Regions from separate parts of the Streptomyces sp. BPTC-684 genome, predicted to be linked through region 4. Evidence: riboswitches for the same ligand, from Rfam matches in the RefSeq annotation. Region 4 holds a riboswitch; each other region holds the start of a gene.
What was found. A riboswitch is a leader RNA that binds a small molecule or an ion and turns the genes downstream of it on or off. The one in region 4 is predicted to bind cobalamin.

Region 1 (4,202 bases), 940 kb from region 4:
GTACTTCGCGGTCGACAACTGCGACGACGCGGTGGCGAAGGCGGTCAAGCGGGGCGGGGTGCGGCGGTTCGGGCCGATGGACACGCCCTTCGGCCGGTTCGCGGCGCTCAGCGATCCGCAGGGCGCGTCGTTCTCGGTGATCGACCTGCAGACGACACAGGGCGAGATGCCGCAGATGGCCGACGTGTAGCGGGCCGGATGGGTCCCGGGGTGTTCGGGCACGCGCGCGTGCCCGAACACCCCGGCCGTGTCAAGCCCCCTGCCGCACCTGCGTCCTGATCGTCCGGGCGGCCTCGACGAGGTTCTCCAGGGACTGCCTCGTCTCGGTCCAGCCGCGGGTCTTCAGCCCGCAGTCGGGGTTGACCCAGAGCCGTTCCGGCGCGATGGCCGCAAGCCCCTTGCGCAGCAGTGCGGCCGCCTCCTCGGCGCTCGGTACGCGCGGCGAGTGGATGTCGTAGACACCAGGCCCCACCTCGCGCGGATAGCCCGCGGCGGCGAGCTCGTCGGCCACCCGCATGTGCGAGCGGGCCGCCTCCAGGCTGATGACGTCGGCGTCGAGGTCGTCGATGGCCTGGAGGATGTCACCGAACTCGGCGTAGCACATGTGGGTGTGGATCTGGGTGTCGGGACGTACGCCCGCGGTGGTCAGGCGGAACGATTCCGTGGCCCAGTCCAGATAGGCCGCGCGGTCCGCGGCGCGCAGCGGCAGCGTCTCGCGCAGGGCGGGCTCGTCGACCTGGATGACCGAAGTGCCCGCCGTTTCCAGGTCGTCGACCTCGTCGCGCAGGGCGAGCGCCACCTGGCGGGCGGTCTCGGCGAGCGGCTGGTCGTCGCGGACGAACGACCAGGCCAGCATGGTGACCGGTCCGGTGAGCATGCCCTTGACGGGGCGGTCGGTGAGCGACTGGGCGTAGGCGGTCCAGCGCACCGTCATCGGCTTCGGCCGGGAGATGTCGCCGGCCAGGACCGGCGGGCGGACGTAGCGCGTGCCGTACGACTGGACCCAGCCGTGCTGGGTGGCGAGGTAGCCGGTCAGCTGCTCGGCGAAGTACTGCACCATGTCGTTGCGTTCGGCCTCGCCGTGGACGAGGACGTCGATGCCCGCCTTCTCCTGGAAGGCGACGACCTCGCGGATCTCGGCCTTGATGCGCTCCTCGTAGCCCGCGGTGTCGACGCGTCCGGCGCGCAGGTCGGCGCGGGCGGAGCGCACCTCGGTGGTCTGCGGGAACGACCCGATGGTGGTCGTGGGCAGCAGAGGCAGTCGCAGGCGGGCGCGCTGGGCCGGTGCGCGTTCGCCGTACGGCTGGGAGCGGCGGCCGTCCGCCTCGGTGACCGTCGACGTACGCGCGCGTACCGCCGGGTCGTGGGTGAGGGCGGAGCCGGCGCGCGAGGCCAGGTCGGCGCGGTTGGCGGCGAGTTCGGCGGCGATGGCGCCGGTGCCGCTGGTGAGGCCGCGGGCCAGCGTCACGGTCTCGGCGGTCTTCTGGTGGGCGAAGGCGAGCCAGCGGGCGATCTGCGGGTCGATGTCGCGTTCGGCCGTCGCGTCGAGCGGGACGTGCAGCAGTGAGCAGGACGGTGCCACGTCGACGGTGCCGGCGAGGCCGAGGAGCGTGCCGAGGGTGGCGAGGGACTTCTCGTAGTCGTTGATCCAGATGTTGCGGCCGTCGACGACGCCCGCGACCAGCCGCTTGCCGGGCAGCCCGCCGACGGCCGCGAGGCCGTCGAGGTTGGCGGCGGCCGGTCCCGTGAAGTCCAGGCCGAGGCCTTCCACGGGCGCCTTGGCGAGGACGGGCAGGGCCTCGCCGAGGCGGTCGAAGTAGGAGGCGACCAGCAGCTTGGGGCGGTCGGTGAGGCCGCCGAGCGCTTGGTAGGCGCGGGCGGCGGCGTCCAGTTCGGCGGGGGTGCGGTCCTGGACGAGGGCGGGCTCGTCGAGCTGCACCCACTGGGCGCCGGCCGCCCGCAGATCGGCGAGCACCTCGGCGTACACGGGCAGCAGCCGCTCCAGCAGGGCCAGCGGCTCGAAGTCGGCGTCGACGCCGGGGGCGGGCTTGGCCAGGAGGAGGTAGGTGACCGGTCCGACCAGGACGGGCCGGGCCGCGAGGCCGAGCGCCAGCGCCTCGGTGAGCTCGGCGACCTGCTTGCCGGAGTCGGCGGTGAAGACGGTGCCCGGGCCGAGTTCGGGGACCAGGTAGTGGTAGTTGGTGTCGAACCACTTGGTCATCTCCAGCGGCGCCACGTCCTGGGTGCCGCGGGCCATGGCGAAGTAGCCGTCCAGCGTGTCGGTCTCGACGGCGGCGCGGTGCCGGTCGGGGATCGCCCCCACCATCACGCTGGTGTCGAGGACGTGGTCGTAGTACGAGAAGTCACCGGTGGGCACCTCGTCGACGCCCGCCTCCGCGAGCCGGCGCCAGTTGGCGCGGCGCAGGTCGCGGGCGGTGTCACGGAGGGCGTCGGCGCCGACGCGGCCCTTCCAGTAGCCCTCGACGGCCTTCTTGAGTTCCCGGTCGGGGCCCTGGCGGGGGTAGCCGTACACGGTGGCCCGTGCCGCCGCGGCTGCGGACTTGCTGGTCACGAAACTCTCCTTCGCGAGAATGTCCCGAAATCGACCCCGGTACGGGTCGTGGGCGCGAAGGGATGACAGACAGGGCGGCCTACGCGGAACGGTGCCCGCGCTCGAACCGCCTCTTGTCCCGCCGACCCGCCCACGAGGTCACCAAGATCTCCGCGCGCGGTCGGTCGCGCACGGGCAACGGGCAGGTCTTCGGACTCGCGGGCACGCCTGCCGGTCTCCCGGCGGACACCTACTGGCCGTCGCTTCCCAGACCCGGCCGGGCCCAGTGCGTATGACGGCGGTCGTTCCCGCTCACCGCTGCGGGGCAGTCCCGGATTCCCACCGGGTTCCCTCTTGCGACGCGCCTGCCTGGCGGGCAGGGCGAACCAGCTGCGAGCGCCACCCTACCCAGACACGGGGCCGGACCGCCCCCTCACACCGGACGTGCACGCCCCGTGATGTCCGACATCGGAGGCGTGCCGCAGTCGCACACAGGTGCTCACAGCATCGGGGCGCGATTAGTGTGGCCGACGTAACCACTCGTGATCGCCGCACGTGACATCGAAGTAACGGGCATTTCGTACGGTCGGAGCCCAAGGGATCCCGGCCGAGACGAGAGGGGACACCCGTTGACCGCACAGGCCACGCGGGCCGCCACCGAACAGGTGCGCACGGTCTGCTCGTACTGCGGTGTGGGCTGCGGGATGGTCCTCGACATCGCCATGGGGCCGGACGGCCGGCGCACGGTGCTCAAGGCCTCCGGCGACAAGGCGCACCCCGCCAACTCCGGCCGGCTGTGCACCAAGGGGGCGACGACGGCCGACATGCTGGCCGCTCCCGGACGCCTGTCCACCGCGCTGGTACGGGGTGAGCGCGGAGCCGAGCCGGTGCCCGCCGGGGTCGACGCGATGATCGCCGAGACGGCGGGCAGGCTGCGGGCGCTCGTCGACGAGCACGGGCCGGACGCCGTCGCGCTGTACGTGTCCGGTCAGATGAGCCTGGAGGCGCAGTATCTGGCCAACAAGCTGGCCAAGGGGTTCATCGGCACCAACCAGATCGAGTCCAACTCCCGGCTGTGCATGGCCAGTGCGGGCAGCGGCTACAAGCTGTCGCTCGGCGCGGACGGGCCGCCCGGCTCGTACCAGGACTTCGAGAAGGCAGACGTCTTCCTGGTCATCGGCTCCAACATGGCCGACTGCCATCCCATCCTCTTTCTGAGGATGATGGAGCGCGTCAAGGCCGGGGCGAAGCTGATCGTCGTCGACCCGCGCCGCACCGCGACCGCCGCCAAGGCCGACCTCTTCCTGCAGATCAAGCCGGGCACGGATCTCGCGCTGCTCAACGGCCTGCTGCACCTGTTCCAGGAGAACGGGCACACCGACCCCGCCTTCATCGCGGAGCACACCGAGGGCTGGGAGGCGATGGGCGAGTTCCTGGCCGACTACCCGCCCGCCTCGGTCGCGGAGATCACCGGGATCCCCGAGGACGACATCCGCGCGGCGGCGCAGTGGATCGGCGCGGCCGGGGAGTGGATGAGCTGCTGGACCATGGGGCTCAACCAGTCCACGCACGGCACCTGGAACACCAACGCCCTGGTCAACCTGCATCTGGCGACCGGCGCGATCTGCCGCCCCGGCAGCGGCCCGTTCTC
Region 2 (4,202 bases), 2.9 Mb from region 4:
TCGTCTCGCTCGGCGCGGGTGCGGCGCACCGCACCCCAAGGAGTTCCTGCCGTGGTCCGCCCTCGCCGGGGTGGTCTGGGCGGGCTACAGCGTCGGCCTCGGCTACTTCGGCGGGCGCTGGCTCGGCGCGACCTGGCTCGGCACGGGCATCTCCGTCCTCGCCCTGTTCGCGGCGGGCTCCTCGCCGCCTACGTCATGCGCCGCCCGGCCCAGGCCGCGGCGGCCGGCCCCGGCCTGACGCACGGACCGCGCCGCCCGCGCCCTGCGGACGGGTGCGGCTACGCCGGTGTCCTGACCGGCACTCCCCGTATCTCCAGGCCTTCGAGCAGCTCGGCCGTGGCCCGCGCTATCTCGTCCACCGCCCGGTCGAAGACCTCACGGTTGTGCGCGGCGGGCGCCCGGAAGCCGGACACCTTGCGCACGTACTGGAGAGCCGCCGCGCGGGTCTCCTCGTCGATGGCCTCCTCGGGGAGGGCCGGCGGCCGAGCGTCTTGATGCTTCTGCACATGCCTCAAGTGTGACGGGTACCACTGACAACGGCCTCGGTAGAGTCGGGGCATGGCGGCAGCGGACGAGGCGAAGGCACAGGGGCCCAGGGGGCCGACGGCACCGGCAGGGCCCTCGGGGCCCGTGCGGCTCGACAGCTGGATCTGGTCCGTACGGCTCACCAAGACGCGTTCCATGGCGGCGACGGCGTGCCGCGCCGGACACGTCCAGCTCAACGGCGAGCGCGTCAAACCCGCGCACACCGTGAAGGTGGGCGACGAGGTGCGGCTGCGCCTGGAGGGGCGGGAGCGGATCGTCATCGTCGCGAAAGTCATCCGCAAGCGGGTGGGCGCGGCGATCGCCGCCGAGACCTATGTCGACAACAGCCCGCCGCCGCCCGCCCGCTCGGACGTGCTCGCGGCCGGGGTGCGCGACCGGGGCATGGGCCGGCCGACCAAGCGGGACCGCCGGGAGATGGAACGGCTGCGCGGACTGTAGGGGCTTGCGAGGCGTTGGCCGGTATGCAACTCGGAGGCCAACTCCCGCTGTACCGGAGTAACTTGGAGGGCCGGGGGCCAGGGGAGCCCCCGGAACCGTCCCTAGAGGAACACGCCATGATCCTGTTACTGCTCGTCCTGGCGCTGGTCCTGTACGGCTTCGGCTTCAGTCTCGGCGGCATAGTGTTCTGCGTCGCCGTGGTGGCCGTACTCTTCAGCGCCCCACGCCGTGGCCGCTCCACGGCACCGTCCGGCGGCTCGTCCGGAGCCGGCGGAGCCGGCCGTGGCACGGACACGGACTACCAGGCCTACCGCGCCCGCCGGGACCGGATGGACCGGTGGGAGCAGCGCTACCGCAGGGAGCGGCAGAGCCGTCTGTTCTCCCTGCGCCGCCCCTGACCGATCGAGCGCCACCGAAACAGCGCACCGAGCACGACCCACGCACGAGGGCCCCGGACCGACTTCGGTCCGGGGCCCTCGCGTGCTGCCGCCGTCGGTGGGCGGCCGCGGCGCTGTCGACGCCCACACCCGGGCCTCGGCCGCGGCGACTAGGGCACCAGGAGCCGTTCGGCGAGGTAGCCGAAGACCAGCCCGAAGCCGGCCCACAGCGTGACCTGGATGGCGAGGGCGGCCGGGCGGAACTTCCAGAGCAGCATCGCCGGGAAGTCCTTCGGCAACTCGTTGACGGCGGGCAGGAACGCGTACGCGAGCCCGACCGCGACCAGGAAGGCGGCGAGGCGGCGACGGTCGCGTTCCAGTTGCCGAGGCGGGGCGCGAGCCGCTTGCCGAGGATCACCGCGGCGACGGCGAGCAGCACGCTCAGCGCGATCATCAGGAAGTACAGGGCGGTGCGTTTGCCGATCGTGTCGGGGTCACCGACGGACGGCGGGTTCGCCGGGTACTTCAGGAACAGGACGACGTAGACGGTCAGGAGCGCGCCGAGCGAGACGAGCGCCGCCGTGGCGCGCGGCCCGAACCGGCCGATCCGGCCGAGCGCGACGCAGAACGCGAGCGCCGCGATGCCGCCGATGGCCACGCCGAACACGAGCACACCGGTGGCGAGGCCGCCGGTGGACTGCAGGGTGCGGCTGAACACCTCTTCGCCGTGTTCGTGCGCGTGCGCGTCCTCGAAGTCGATGGCCGCGTCCACCCGGGGCTCGCCCAGGACGTACGCCACGACGAGTGCCAGGAGGCCCGCGGCGAGGCCGGCGAGCATGCCCCGCACCAGCAGGGCTCTGACGGACAGGGAGTTCACGAGTCGGTACCCCTGGTCTCAGTGGCAGGGGAAGCCGAGCAGGTGGCGTCCGTCGTGGACCCACTCGTGGACGTCCTCGCCGGACAGGAGGCTGGTCGCGCCCTGCTCGGCGCCGACGAAGTACAGCAGGACGAGCATGAGGATGCCGAAGAAGAGCGCCCAGGGAGCGATCGCCTTGAGCGATATGGGAGTGATGGCCGGCATTGCTTCTGCGCTGGGCGCAGGGGCGGCGGAGATAGCCACGGCAGAACCTCCTGGGGAACACGCGTCCCGGTCATTGGTGCCTTTGTCGACGGTGGTGGGTCTGACTTCCCCGTCTTCGCTCCCTGTTGAGGGCGCTCGCCGGGTTCACAGTGGCGCGACCGTGCCGGAATCTCACCGGGCTTCCTTCACACCGTCTTTATGTCGACGAGACCGTACCGCGTGAGGGACCGCGCCGCTACGGCGTGCGGGTGCACAACCCCGCGCGAAGTGCGCGAACGGCCGTGCTCTGCTTGGCCCATGACCGTACGCGTGATGTTGATCTCACCCCCGGCCGACCGCTACGCGCGCGAGGCGAGAGTCGGCGACGACGCGACCGCCCGGACGAGGACGCGGTCCGCAGGGTCAAGGACGCGGCGGCGGCGCTTCCGGTACCGGCCCGCCGTCTGAAACCGCCCTCCTCGCTCTACGAGTTGGCGGACAGCCTGCCCACGTGCGACGAACCGGCCCTGGCCGACTGGGATCTGGGCCGGTGGCGGGGGCGGCGCCTGGACGAGCTGAGCACGGCGGATCCCTCGGGGGTACGGGCGTGGCTCACCGATCCCGGGGCGGCGCCGCACGGCGGGGAGAGCCTGCTCGCGCTCGTCGCGCGTGGGCGCGTGGCTGGACACGCTGCCCGCGGTGGGCGGCCGGATCCTCGCGGTCGCCTCCCCGGCGGTGGTCCGCGCGGCCGTGACCCACGCCCTGGCCCTGCCGCCCGCGTCCTTCTGGCGCCTGGACGTGGCCCCGCTGACCCTGACGGAACTCTCGGGCCGCGCGGGCCGCTGGAACCTGCGGTGCGGGCGCCCGGCGGAGGGGCGCGGTCGGACGAAGGCCCCCACCTGATCGGCGGGGGCCTTCACCACGTGTGGGCATGGACGGTTTCGAACCGCCGACATCTGCTTTGTAAGAGCAGCGCTCTACCCCTGAGCTACACGCCCGTGGCACATCCGTGGATGAGGGAACAGCGTACATGGCCCCCGGGGCAGGGCTGCAAACCCGTTCGCGGCGGCGGGCCGGGCGGGTCAGGTCGGCGGGGCGGTGCGAACTAATCGGCCGGTGTGTTCGTCACTACCTGGTGGGAGAATGAACCGGCAGGCGGACACGGCACGGGAGAGGATGTGACGGCGACACACGCGCGGCCGTACAGCAGAGCGGGTGCCATCGTCCCCGGTGTCGGAGTGCGGGCGGCCGGGGGCGGCGGGCCCTCGCGGACGCGCTCGCGCTCGTCGCGCTGCCGCTGGTGCTCGGGGCCGCGCTGCTGCCCGGGGCGTTCGCCGGAGGCGGGACGCGGCGCTGGTTCGGCGGGCGCGGCGAGAGCGTGCGGGCCGACGCGCAGGCGGCCAAGGACGCGGCGCCGCCGCCTTCTACGAGCTGGACACCGCCCAGCGGGACCTGCGGATCTCCATCGAGACGATCACCGCCGTGGACAGCTCGCCGCGCGCCGCAAGGCCGTGGACGACTTCGCGGCGCTCGGCCGGCGGATCGACGAGGTCAGCAACGACTACATCACCGCGGTCGACGCGCACGACCTGGACCGCGACGACCTGGACGCCTCGGTGGCCTCGCGGGCCCGGGGCGAGCTGACCAAGGCCAAGGACGACCTCGTACGGGTCAAGGGCGAGCTCGACCGGTTGAGCAGAGCCTGGGGCCGCTGCTGTCCACCGCCGAGACCCAGCTGGCGCGGCTCGCGCCGGCCGTGGAGCAGGCGCGACAGGCGCTCT
Region 3 (4,202 bases), 3.4 Mb from region 4:
ACGCGTACGGAGACGTTGCCCGAGGTGCCCACGACCAGGCCTTCCTCGGCGGTGCGGCGCGCGGTGGCGGTCAGCTCGGCCCAGGCCGCGGCGATCGCCGCTGAGTCGTTCGGCTCTCCCATGAAAGTGATCCTCGCAGGCTCCGCGCCGAGGGCGGCGGAGTGAGCAGAATCTCTTCAATGGGCTCTATGGCCGGTATATAGGGGTTCGTCAGGGCCTGACCGCACCAGAAACCGGTCAGATACACCGTGACGCCCGACCCAGTTCACCTTCCGTTCATCCAGGTTACTTACGTTCGTCCAGCCACTGACGTCGAACGATTGCCTGGGTAAATGGAACACATCACGCTGCTGCTCGCCATTGTGGTCGTGACAGCTCTAGTGTTCGATTTCACGAACGGTTTCCATGACACCGCCAACGCGATGGCCACGACCATCTCGACCGGCGCCCTGAAGCCCAAAGCCGCGGTCGCCATGTCCGCCGCGCTCAACCTGGTCGGCGCGTTCCTGTCGGTGGAGGTCGCCAAGACGATCTCCGGCGGGATCATCAACGAAAAGGGCATCAGAACAGAGGTCATCTTCGCGGCGCTCGTCGGCGCCATCCTCTGGAACCTGGTGACCTGGCTGCTCGGCCTGCCGTCCAGCTCGTCCCACGCGCTGTTCGGCGGTCTGATCGGCGCGGCCGTGATGTCGGCCGGCTGGTCCTCGGTGAACGGCTCGACCGTCGTCACCAAGGTGCTGCTCCCCGCCGTCGCCGCCCCGATCGTCGCGGGCGTCGCCTCGATGCTGGCCACGCGTCTGACGTACCGGATCAACCGAAACGTCGACCCGGCTGCCGAGAAGGCCACCGCCAAGGGCTACCGGGCCGGGCAGATCGCCTCCGCCGGTCTCGTCTCGCTCGCCCACGGCACCAACGACGCGCAGAAGACCATGGGCATCATCACGCTCGCCCTGGTCACCGGCGGTGTGCTGCACCCGGGCGCCAACCCTCCGATGTGGGTCATCGTCTCGGCCGGCATGGCCATCGCCATGGGCACCTACCTCGGCGGCTGGCGCATCATCCGCACCATGGGCAAGGGCCTGACCGAGCTGGCGCCGCCGCAGGGCTTCGCCGCCCAGTCCGGTGCCGCGACCGTCATCCTGGCCTCCTCGCACCTCGGCTTCTCGCTCTCCACCACCCAGGTCTGCTCCGGCTCCGTCATGGGCGCCGGCCTCGGCCGCAAGGGCGGTGTGGTCCGCTGGTCCACCGCGACCCGCATGTTCATCGCCTGGGGCCTGACCCTGCCCGCCGCGGGTCTGGTCGGCGCCGGCGCCGAGTTCCTGACCGGCCAGGGCACCTGGGGCGTCGTCCTCGTGGCGATCCTGCTGATCGCGGGCTCCGGCTTCATCTGGAAGCTGTCGCGCCGCGAGCCGGTCGACCACAACGACGTCACCGCCACCGCCGCCCCGGCCGAGTCCCCGGCCGAGCCCGCGGGCGTCGTGACCACCGCGATCGCCGCCGTCACCCCGCCGCCCACCGTCGCCGCCGTGGCCGCCGATCTGACGGCCACCATCCCGGCGCCGGCCCCGGTGGCCCCCGCCGACCCGGCCCGCCCGGCCACCGTCTGACCCGGCCGCGCACACCGAAGGAATCGTCATGCACATCGACTGGGCAGCTCTCGGCACCGTCTTCGGTGTCAGCCTCATCGTCACCGTCGGCCTGGTGGGCCTGTTCACCGTCGGGATCGTCGGCCTCAGCAAGCAGCAGTCGGCCGCGGCCGGCAAGGGCAACGTCGTCGTGGCCCGCACCACCGCCTACCTCTGCTTCGCGCTCTGCGCGGCGGCCGTCGCGTACGGCATCAATCTGATCGTCGGCAAGTAGCGCGCGAGCAGTACCGCACCCACCCCAGAACCGCCCTCCGGCCCCGCCGGAGGGCGGTTCTCTGTGTGCCTGGGCACACTCTCCCGTCGCAGGTCAGCAGCGAGTTGACGGGCGTTCCCGGGCGTGGTGGACTGCCCGAGCCATTACGGCGGCAGAAGAGGAAGCCGGTGCGAATCCGGCGCGGTCCCGCCACTGTCATCGGGGAATCATCCCCGTGAGCCAGGAACTCTCACCGCCGGTCGACGTCGTACCAGGGCGCGGACACCCTGAGTGAGGACATACCGCCATGCGCGCCTGCCTGTTGCCGGCACCCCCCGGAAGTACCAGAGCCCTTCACGGCGTTGCGGCGGGCTGATCCCATGCGTGCCGATCGCACTTTCGCGTACGGCGCCACCGCCGGTCTCCTCGGCGACCTCCTCCTCGGCGACCCCCGCCGCGGGCACCCGGTCGCCGCGTTCGGCCGTGCCGCGGCCGCCGTGGAGCGCGCGCTGTGGCGCGACCACCGGGGCTGGGGCGCGCTGCACACCGCCGTGTGCGCCGGAGGCGCCGCGGGCGCCGCACTGCTCGCCACGCGCGCGGTACGCGAGCGTCCCGCCGCGTCCGTCGCCCTGACCGCGGCCGCCACCTGGGCCGTCGTGGGCGGCACTTCGCTGGGCCGGGAGGCCCGGGCGATCGGCGCCGCCCTCGCTGCCGGGGACGTCGAGGCGGCCCGCGCGCGCCTGCCGCACCTGTGCGGGCGCGACCCGCAGTCCCTGGACGCGCCCGGCATCGCGCGCGCGGTCGTCGAGTCCGTCGCCGAGAACACCTCCGACGCCGTGGTCGGCGCGCTGGTGTGGGGGGCGCTCGCGGGAGTGCCGGGACTGGTCGCGTTCCGTGCGGTCAACACGCTGGACGCGATGGTCGGCCACCGCTCGCCGCGCCATCTGCGGTACGGGTGGGCCTCGGCGCGCCTGGACGACGTGGCGGGCTGGCCGGGCGCCCGGCTCACCGCCGCACTCGCGGTGGCCGCCGGAGGCGATCCGCGCGCCGCCACGCGCGCGTGGCGCGACGACGCCCGCAAGCACCCGAGCCCCAACGCGGGTCCGGTGGAGGCGTCGTTCGCGGGCGCGCTGGGCGTACGGCTCGGCGGCACCCTCTCGTACGGCGGCCGCGTCGAGCACCGGCCCGTCCTGAACGGGGGCGGCCGGGCGGTGGAGGTCCCGGACATCGAGCGGGCGGTGCGGCTGTCGCGCCGGGTGGGCTGGCTGGCGCTGGGCGCGGCGATCGCGGTGAGGAAGGTACGTACATGAGCGGCGGACTGCTGGTCGCGGGCACCACGTCGGATGCCGGGAAGAGCGTCGTCACCGCCGGGATCTGCCGGTGGCTGGTGCGCCAGGGCGTGAAGGTCGCGCCGTTCAAGGGGCAGAACATGTCCCTCAACTCGTTCGTCACGCGCGAGGGCGCCGAGATCGGGCGGGCGCAGGCGATGCAGGCGCAGGCGGCGCGCGTCGAGCCGTCCGCGCTGATGAACCCCGTGCTGCTCAAGCCGGGGAGCGACCGGTCGAGCCAGGTCGTACTGATGGGCAGGCCGGTGGGCGAACTGAGCGCCAGCGGCTACCACGGCGGGCGCCAGGAGGCCCTTCTCGGCACCGTCGTGGACTGTCTGGAGCGGCTGCGGGGCACATATGACGCCGTGATCTGCGAGGGGGCGGGCAGTCCGGCCGAGATCAACCTGCGGCGTACCGACATCGTCAACATGGGCATCGCGCGCGCCGCGAAGCTTCCGGTGGTGGTGGTCGGCGACATCGACCGGGGCGGGGTGTTCGCCTCGTTCTTCGGTACGACGGCGCTGCTGAGCCCCGAGGACCAGGCGCTGGTCGCCGGGTACATCGTCAACAAGTTCCGGGGCGACGTCTCGCTCCTCGAACCGGGCATCGACATGCTGCGCGGGCTCACCGGGCGCCACACGTACGGGATCCTGCCGTTCGCGCACGGCCTCGGCATCGACGAGGAGGACGGCCTGCGGGTCTCCCTGCGCGGCGCCGTGCGCGAGTCCGTGGTGGCGCCGCCGGTGGGCGAGGACGTGCTGCGGGTCGCGGTCTGCGCCGTCCCGCTGATGTCCAACTTCACGGACGTGGACGCCCTCGCCGCCGAACCGGGCGTGATCGTACGGTTCGTGGACCGGCCCGAGGAGCTGGCCGACGCGGATCTGGTCGTCGTGCCGGGAACCCGGGGCACGGTCCGGGCGTTGGAATGGCTGAGGGAACGGGGGCTGGCGCGGGAGCTGGCGCGCAGGGCGGCCGAGGGGCGTCCGGTGCTGGGGATCTGCGGCGGGTTCCAGGTGCTTTCAGAGCACATCGAGG
Region 4 (4,202 bases):
GGAGGAACTCACCCGACAGCGTCTCGCGCTTGAACAGGTTGGAGACCTGCGGCTCGATGCACTCGTAGACACCGGCGATGGACGCGATGGTCGCGGTCGGGGCGATCGCGAGCAGCAGCGAGTTGCGCATGCCCACCGAGGCGATCCGCTCGCGCAGCGCCGCCCAGCGCTCCGGCCAGTTCAGCTCGACGTCGTAGTGGTCGGGGTGCAGCACGCCGCGCGCGGCACGGGTCTTGTCCCACGCGGGCAGCGGGCCCGAGCGCTCGGCGAGGTCGCGGGACGCCTCGTACGCCGTGAGCATGATGCGCTCGGCGAGCTTGGTGGAGAGCGCCTTCGCCTCGGGGAGTCGAAGGGCAGGCGCAGCTTGAAGAAGACGTCCTGGAGGCCCATCGCGCCCAGGCCCACCGGACGCCACTTGGCGTTGGAGCGGCCGGCCTGCTCGGTCGGGTAGAAGTTGATGTCGACGACCCGGTCCAGGAAGGTCACGGCCGTACGGACGGTCTCGTCCAGGCGCTTCCAGTCGATCTCGCCGGAGGCGAGGACGAAGGCGCCGAGGTTGACCGAGCCGAGGTTGCAGACGGCCGTCTCGCCGTCGTCCGTGACCTCGAGGATCTCGGTGCAGAGGTTGGAGGAGTGGACCGTGTGGCCCGGCTCCGCCGTCTGGTTGGCGGTGCGGTTGGAGGCGTCCTTGAAGGTCATCCAGCCGTTGCCGGTCTGCGCCAGGGTGCGCATCATCCGGCCGTACAGGTCCCGGGCCGGGATGGTCTTCTGGGCGAGACCGGCCGCCTCGGCCTTGCGGTAGGCGGCGTCGAACTCGTCGCCCCACAGGTCGACCAGCTCGGGCACGTCGGCGGGGAGAACAGCGACCAGGTGCCGTCCGCGTCCACGCGGCGCATGAACTCGTCCAGGATCCAGTGCGCCAGGTTCAGGTTGTGCGTACGCCGGGCGTCCTCACCGGTGTTGTCGCGCAGCTCCAGGAACTCCTCGATGTCGGAGTGCCAGGTCTCCAGGTAGACCGCCGCCGCGCCCTTGCGCCGCCCGCCCTGGTTGACGGCCGCGACCGAGGCGTCCAGCGTCTTCAGGAACGGGACGATGCCGTTGGAGTGGCCGTTGGTGCCCCGGATGAGCGAGCCGCGCGAGCGGATGCGGGAGTACGAGAGGCCGATGCCGCCCGCGTGCTTCGACAGGCGGGCCACCTGGTGGTAGCGGTCGTAGATCGAGTCCAGCTCGTCCAGCGGCGAGTCCAGCAGGTAGCAGCTGGACATCTGCGGGTGGCGGGTGCCGGAGTTGAAGAGCGTGGGGGAGGACGGCAGGTAGTCGAGGCGGCTCATCAGGCCGTACAGCGAGGCGACCTCGTCGAGCGCGCGCACCGAGTCGTCCTCGGCCAGGCCCGCCGCGACCCGGAGCATGAAGTGCTGCGGGGTCTCGATGACCATGCGGGTGATCGGGTGCCGCAGCAGGTAGCGCGAGTAGAGCGTGCGCAGGCCGAAGTAGCCGAAGCGGTCGTCGGCGCCGTCCGCGAGGGAGTCCGCCACCAGCGCGTCCAGGCGGGCCGCGTGCAGCCGTACGAAGTCGGCGGTGCGGTCCGCGATCAGGCCCTCGCGGTGGCCGACCTCGACCGACTCGGAGAACGAGACCGAGCCCTGGGTCGCGGCCTCCTCGGCGATCGTGAGCGTCAGCAGCCGGGCGGCGAGGCGGGAGTACGCCGGGTCCTCGGAGATCAGACCGGCGGCGACCTCGGTGGCGAGCCCACGCAGCTCCGCCTCGTCCGAGCGCGCGTTGCGGCCGCGCAGCGCGGCGGCGGCGACACGGCCGGGGTCGGTGTCCGGCAGATCGGCGGTGAGGTCGGTCAGGGTCCGCAGCAGGGCGGTCCCGGGGGCATCGGCCGGCTCTTCGGCGATCGCTGAGGCGGGATCCGCAGGGGCGATGGTCACGTGGGGGCACTCGCTCGGCACGGGGCCTTGGGGAGGTGCGGGCACACGGACACACCCCCTCGGGGGTACGCCGCGTCCACTGCCCATTCCGCGAGGCCTGGACGTCTGGCACCCGGGCCGGACGGCCAGGGCGCGCTGTCGGCAGGTCCTCGGACTGACCAGGTACGCAAATGCGTACGAGTACACCGTTGCGGGACAGTTCCGGATTTGCACCGGATTCCCCTGCGGCGACAGCGAGCACGAGCATACATCTTGTGCCGGGCTGTGTGGTGCCCCCACATGTTGTGTTGCTGGGTAGTCGGTTGACTGCGGGCCGTCTTGGGCTGGTCGCGCCCACGCGGCGGAGCCGCACATGTCACACCCCCGCGCCCTCAAGGGGGTTGGGAGCGCCGTAGACCGAACCTTCTGGCGGTCGTGGGCATTCCCCAGGAACGGGCCGCCGGGTTTCACCGGCGGCCGGTTTTTCTGCGGCTTGCGTCAGTGTGTCGCCGCCGGGAGTTTCGTCTGTACGCCCGGGTCGCCCGCGTCCGCCGTGTAGTCCTCCGGGGACGTCTCGTCGACGCCGTCGAGGGCCTTCACGGCTCGCAGGACGACCGTGAGGACGACGGTGGTGGCGACGTTCAGGAGGAACGCGGTGAGGCCGATGTAGCCGATCTCACCGATGCCGGGGATCTCCTTGGAGCTGCCGCCGAAGTGCTTCTGGGTGGGCGAGGCGACCCCGTACGCGGCGAGCGTGCCGTACGCCATGCCCACCGCCCAGCCCGCGAGCAGCGCCCAGCGGTGGAACCAGCGGGTGAACAGACCGCCCACCAGGGCCGGGAAGGTCTGCAGGATCCAGATGCCGCCGAGCAGCTGGAAGTTGATCACGACCGTCTTGTCCATCGTCAGGACGAAGACCAGCGCGCCCACCTTCACCAGGAGCGAGACCAGCTTGGAGACCTTGGTCTCCTGCGCCGGCGTGGCGTTCGGCTTGAGGAAGTCCTTGTAGATGTTGCGGGTGAAGAGGTTCGCGGCCGCGATCGACATGATCGCCGCCGGGACGAGCGCGCCGATGCCGATGGCGGCGAACGCCACGCCCGCGAACCAGTCCGGGAACATGTCCTCGAACAGCTGCGGGATCGCCAGCTGGCCGTTCTTGACCTTGACCCCGGCCGCGATCGCCATGAAGCCGAGCAGCGCGAGCAGGCCCAGCATCAGCGAGTACAGCGGCAGGATCGTGGTGTTGCGGCGGATGACGTTGCGGCTGCGGGAGGAGAGGGTCGCCGTGATCGAGTGCGGGTACATGAAGAGCGCGAGCGCCGAGCCGAGGGCGAGCGTGGCGTACGTCCACTGCCCGGCCTCGGGGGCACGAGCGCGCCCGTGGGCTTCCCGGGCGCGTTGGGCGTCTCGAACTTGTGCCGGGCCGCCGCGAAGATGTCGTCGAAGCCGCCCAGCTTGATCGGGATGTAGATGATCGCCACCAGGATGACGATGTAGATCAGCGTGTCCTTCACGAACGCGATCAGCGCGGGGGCGCGCAGACCCGACGAGTACGTGTACGCGGCGAGCACCGCGAACGCGATCAGCAGCGGCAGGTCCTTGGCGAACCAGTTGCCCGACCCGCCGATGCCCATCACGTCGAGCACCGCCTGGATGCCGACCAGCTGGAGCGCGATGTACGGCATCGTGGCGAGGATGCCGGTGACCGCGACCGCGAGCGAGAGGCCCTTGGAGCCGAACCGGCGCGCACGAAGTCGGACGTCGTCACATAGCCGTGCTTGTGCGAGACCGACCAGAGCCGGGGCAGGAACGTGAAGATCAGCGGATAGACGAGGATCGTGTACGGCACGGCGAAGAACCCGGCCGCGCCCGCCGCGTACACCGCCGCCGGAACCGCGACGAACGTGTACGCCGTGTAGAGGTCGCCGCCCAGCAGGAACCAGGTGACCCAGGTGCCGAACGAGCGGCCGCCGAGCCCCCATTCGTCGAGGCTCTGCTCGTTCTCGGCGCGGCGCCAGCGGGCGGCCATGAAGCCGATGACCGTGACGGCCAGGAAGAAGAAGATGAAGACGCCGAGCGCGACGCCGTTCACCCCGTCGTTGGCTGCGAGAGTCACTTGCCCTCACCCGCCTTGCGGCCCTGCTGGTCGTGCTGCCACAGCTTGTACGCGAGCATCGTGAGCGCAGTCGAGATGACCACCCACAGCATCTGGTACCAGTAGAAGAACGGGATCCCGGCGAGGGCCGGGTCGGCCTTCGCGTACGAACCGACCCAGAGCATCGCCACGAA

Region 1: it holds a riboswitch for cobalamin, as region 4 does, so the genes downstream of both, metE (5-methyltetrahydropteroyltriglutamate--homocysteine S-methyltransferase) here and QIY60_RS07175 (ribonucleoside-diphosphate reductase subunit alpha) in region 4, are expected to answer to the same signal.
Region 2: it holds a riboswitch for cobalamin, as region 4 does, so the genes downstream of both, QIY60_RS19810 (CbtB-domain containing protein) here and QIY60_RS07175 (ribonucleoside-diphosphate reductase subunit alpha) in region 4, are expected to answer to the same signal.
Region 3: it holds a riboswitch for cobalamin, as region 4 does, so the genes downstream of both, QIY60_RS22360 (cobalamin biosynthesis protein) here and QIY60_RS07175 (ribonucleoside-diphosphate reductase subunit alpha) in region 4, are expected to answer to the same signal.

The regions. Positions count from the first base shown of each region.
Region 1 is NZ_CP124863.1:688,281-692,482, forward strand. It holds gene QIY60_RS03050 (VOC family protein) at 1-190, shown strand, start outside; gene metE (5-methyltetrahydropteroyltriglutamate--homocysteine S-methyltransferase) at 251-2,572, opposite strand; cobalamin riboswitch at 2,756-2,907, opposite strand; gene QIY60_RS03060 (bifunctional nitrate reductase/sulfite reductase flavoprotein subunit alpha) at 3,181-4,202, shown strand, end outside.
Region 2 is NZ_CP124863.1:4,487,663-4,491,864, reverse strand. It holds partial or broken gene QIY60_RS19835 (VTT domain-containing protein) at 1-219, shown strand, start outside; partial or broken gene QIY60_RS19830 (DUF2277 domain-containing protein) at 279-508, opposite strand; gene QIY60_RS19825 (RNA-binding S4 domain-containing protein) at 559-984, shown strand; gene QIY60_RS19820 (hypothetical protein) at 1,101-1,382, shown strand; partial or broken gene QIY60_RS19815 (CbtA family protein) at 1,532-2,238, opposite strand; gene QIY60_RS19810 (CbtB-domain containing protein) at 2,257-2,442, opposite strand; cobalamin riboswitch at 2,515-2,672, opposite strand; partial or broken gene QIY60_RS19805 (histidine phosphatase family protein) at 2,740-3,324, shown strand; tRNA gene QIY60_RS19800 (tRNA-Val) at 3,348-3,419, opposite strand; partial or broken gene QIY60_RS19795 (hypothetical protein) at 3,713-4,202, shown strand, end outside.
Region 3 is NZ_CP124863.1:5,064,973-5,069,174, reverse strand. It holds gene QIY60_RS22375 (class II aldolase/adducin family protein) at 1-122, opposite strand, end outside; gene QIY60_RS22370 (inorganic phosphate transporter) at 333-1,607, shown strand; gene QIY60_RS22365 (hypothetical protein) at 1,636-1,860, shown strand; cobalamin riboswitch at 1,971-2,112, shown strand; gene QIY60_RS22360 (cobalamin biosynthesis protein) at 2,220-3,149, shown strand; gene QIY60_RS22355 (cobyric acid synthase) at 3,146-4,202, shown strand, end outside.
Region 4 is NZ_CP124863.1:1,628,514-1,632,715, reverse strand. It holds partial or broken gene QIY60_RS07175 (ribonucleoside-diphosphate reductase subunit alpha) at 1-2,021, opposite strand, end outside; cobalamin riboswitch at 2,057-2,198, opposite strand; partial or broken gene QIY60_RS07170 (sodium:solute symporter family protein) at 2,412-4,005, opposite strand; gene QIY60_RS07165 (DUF3311 domain-containing protein) at 4,026-4,202, opposite strand, start outside.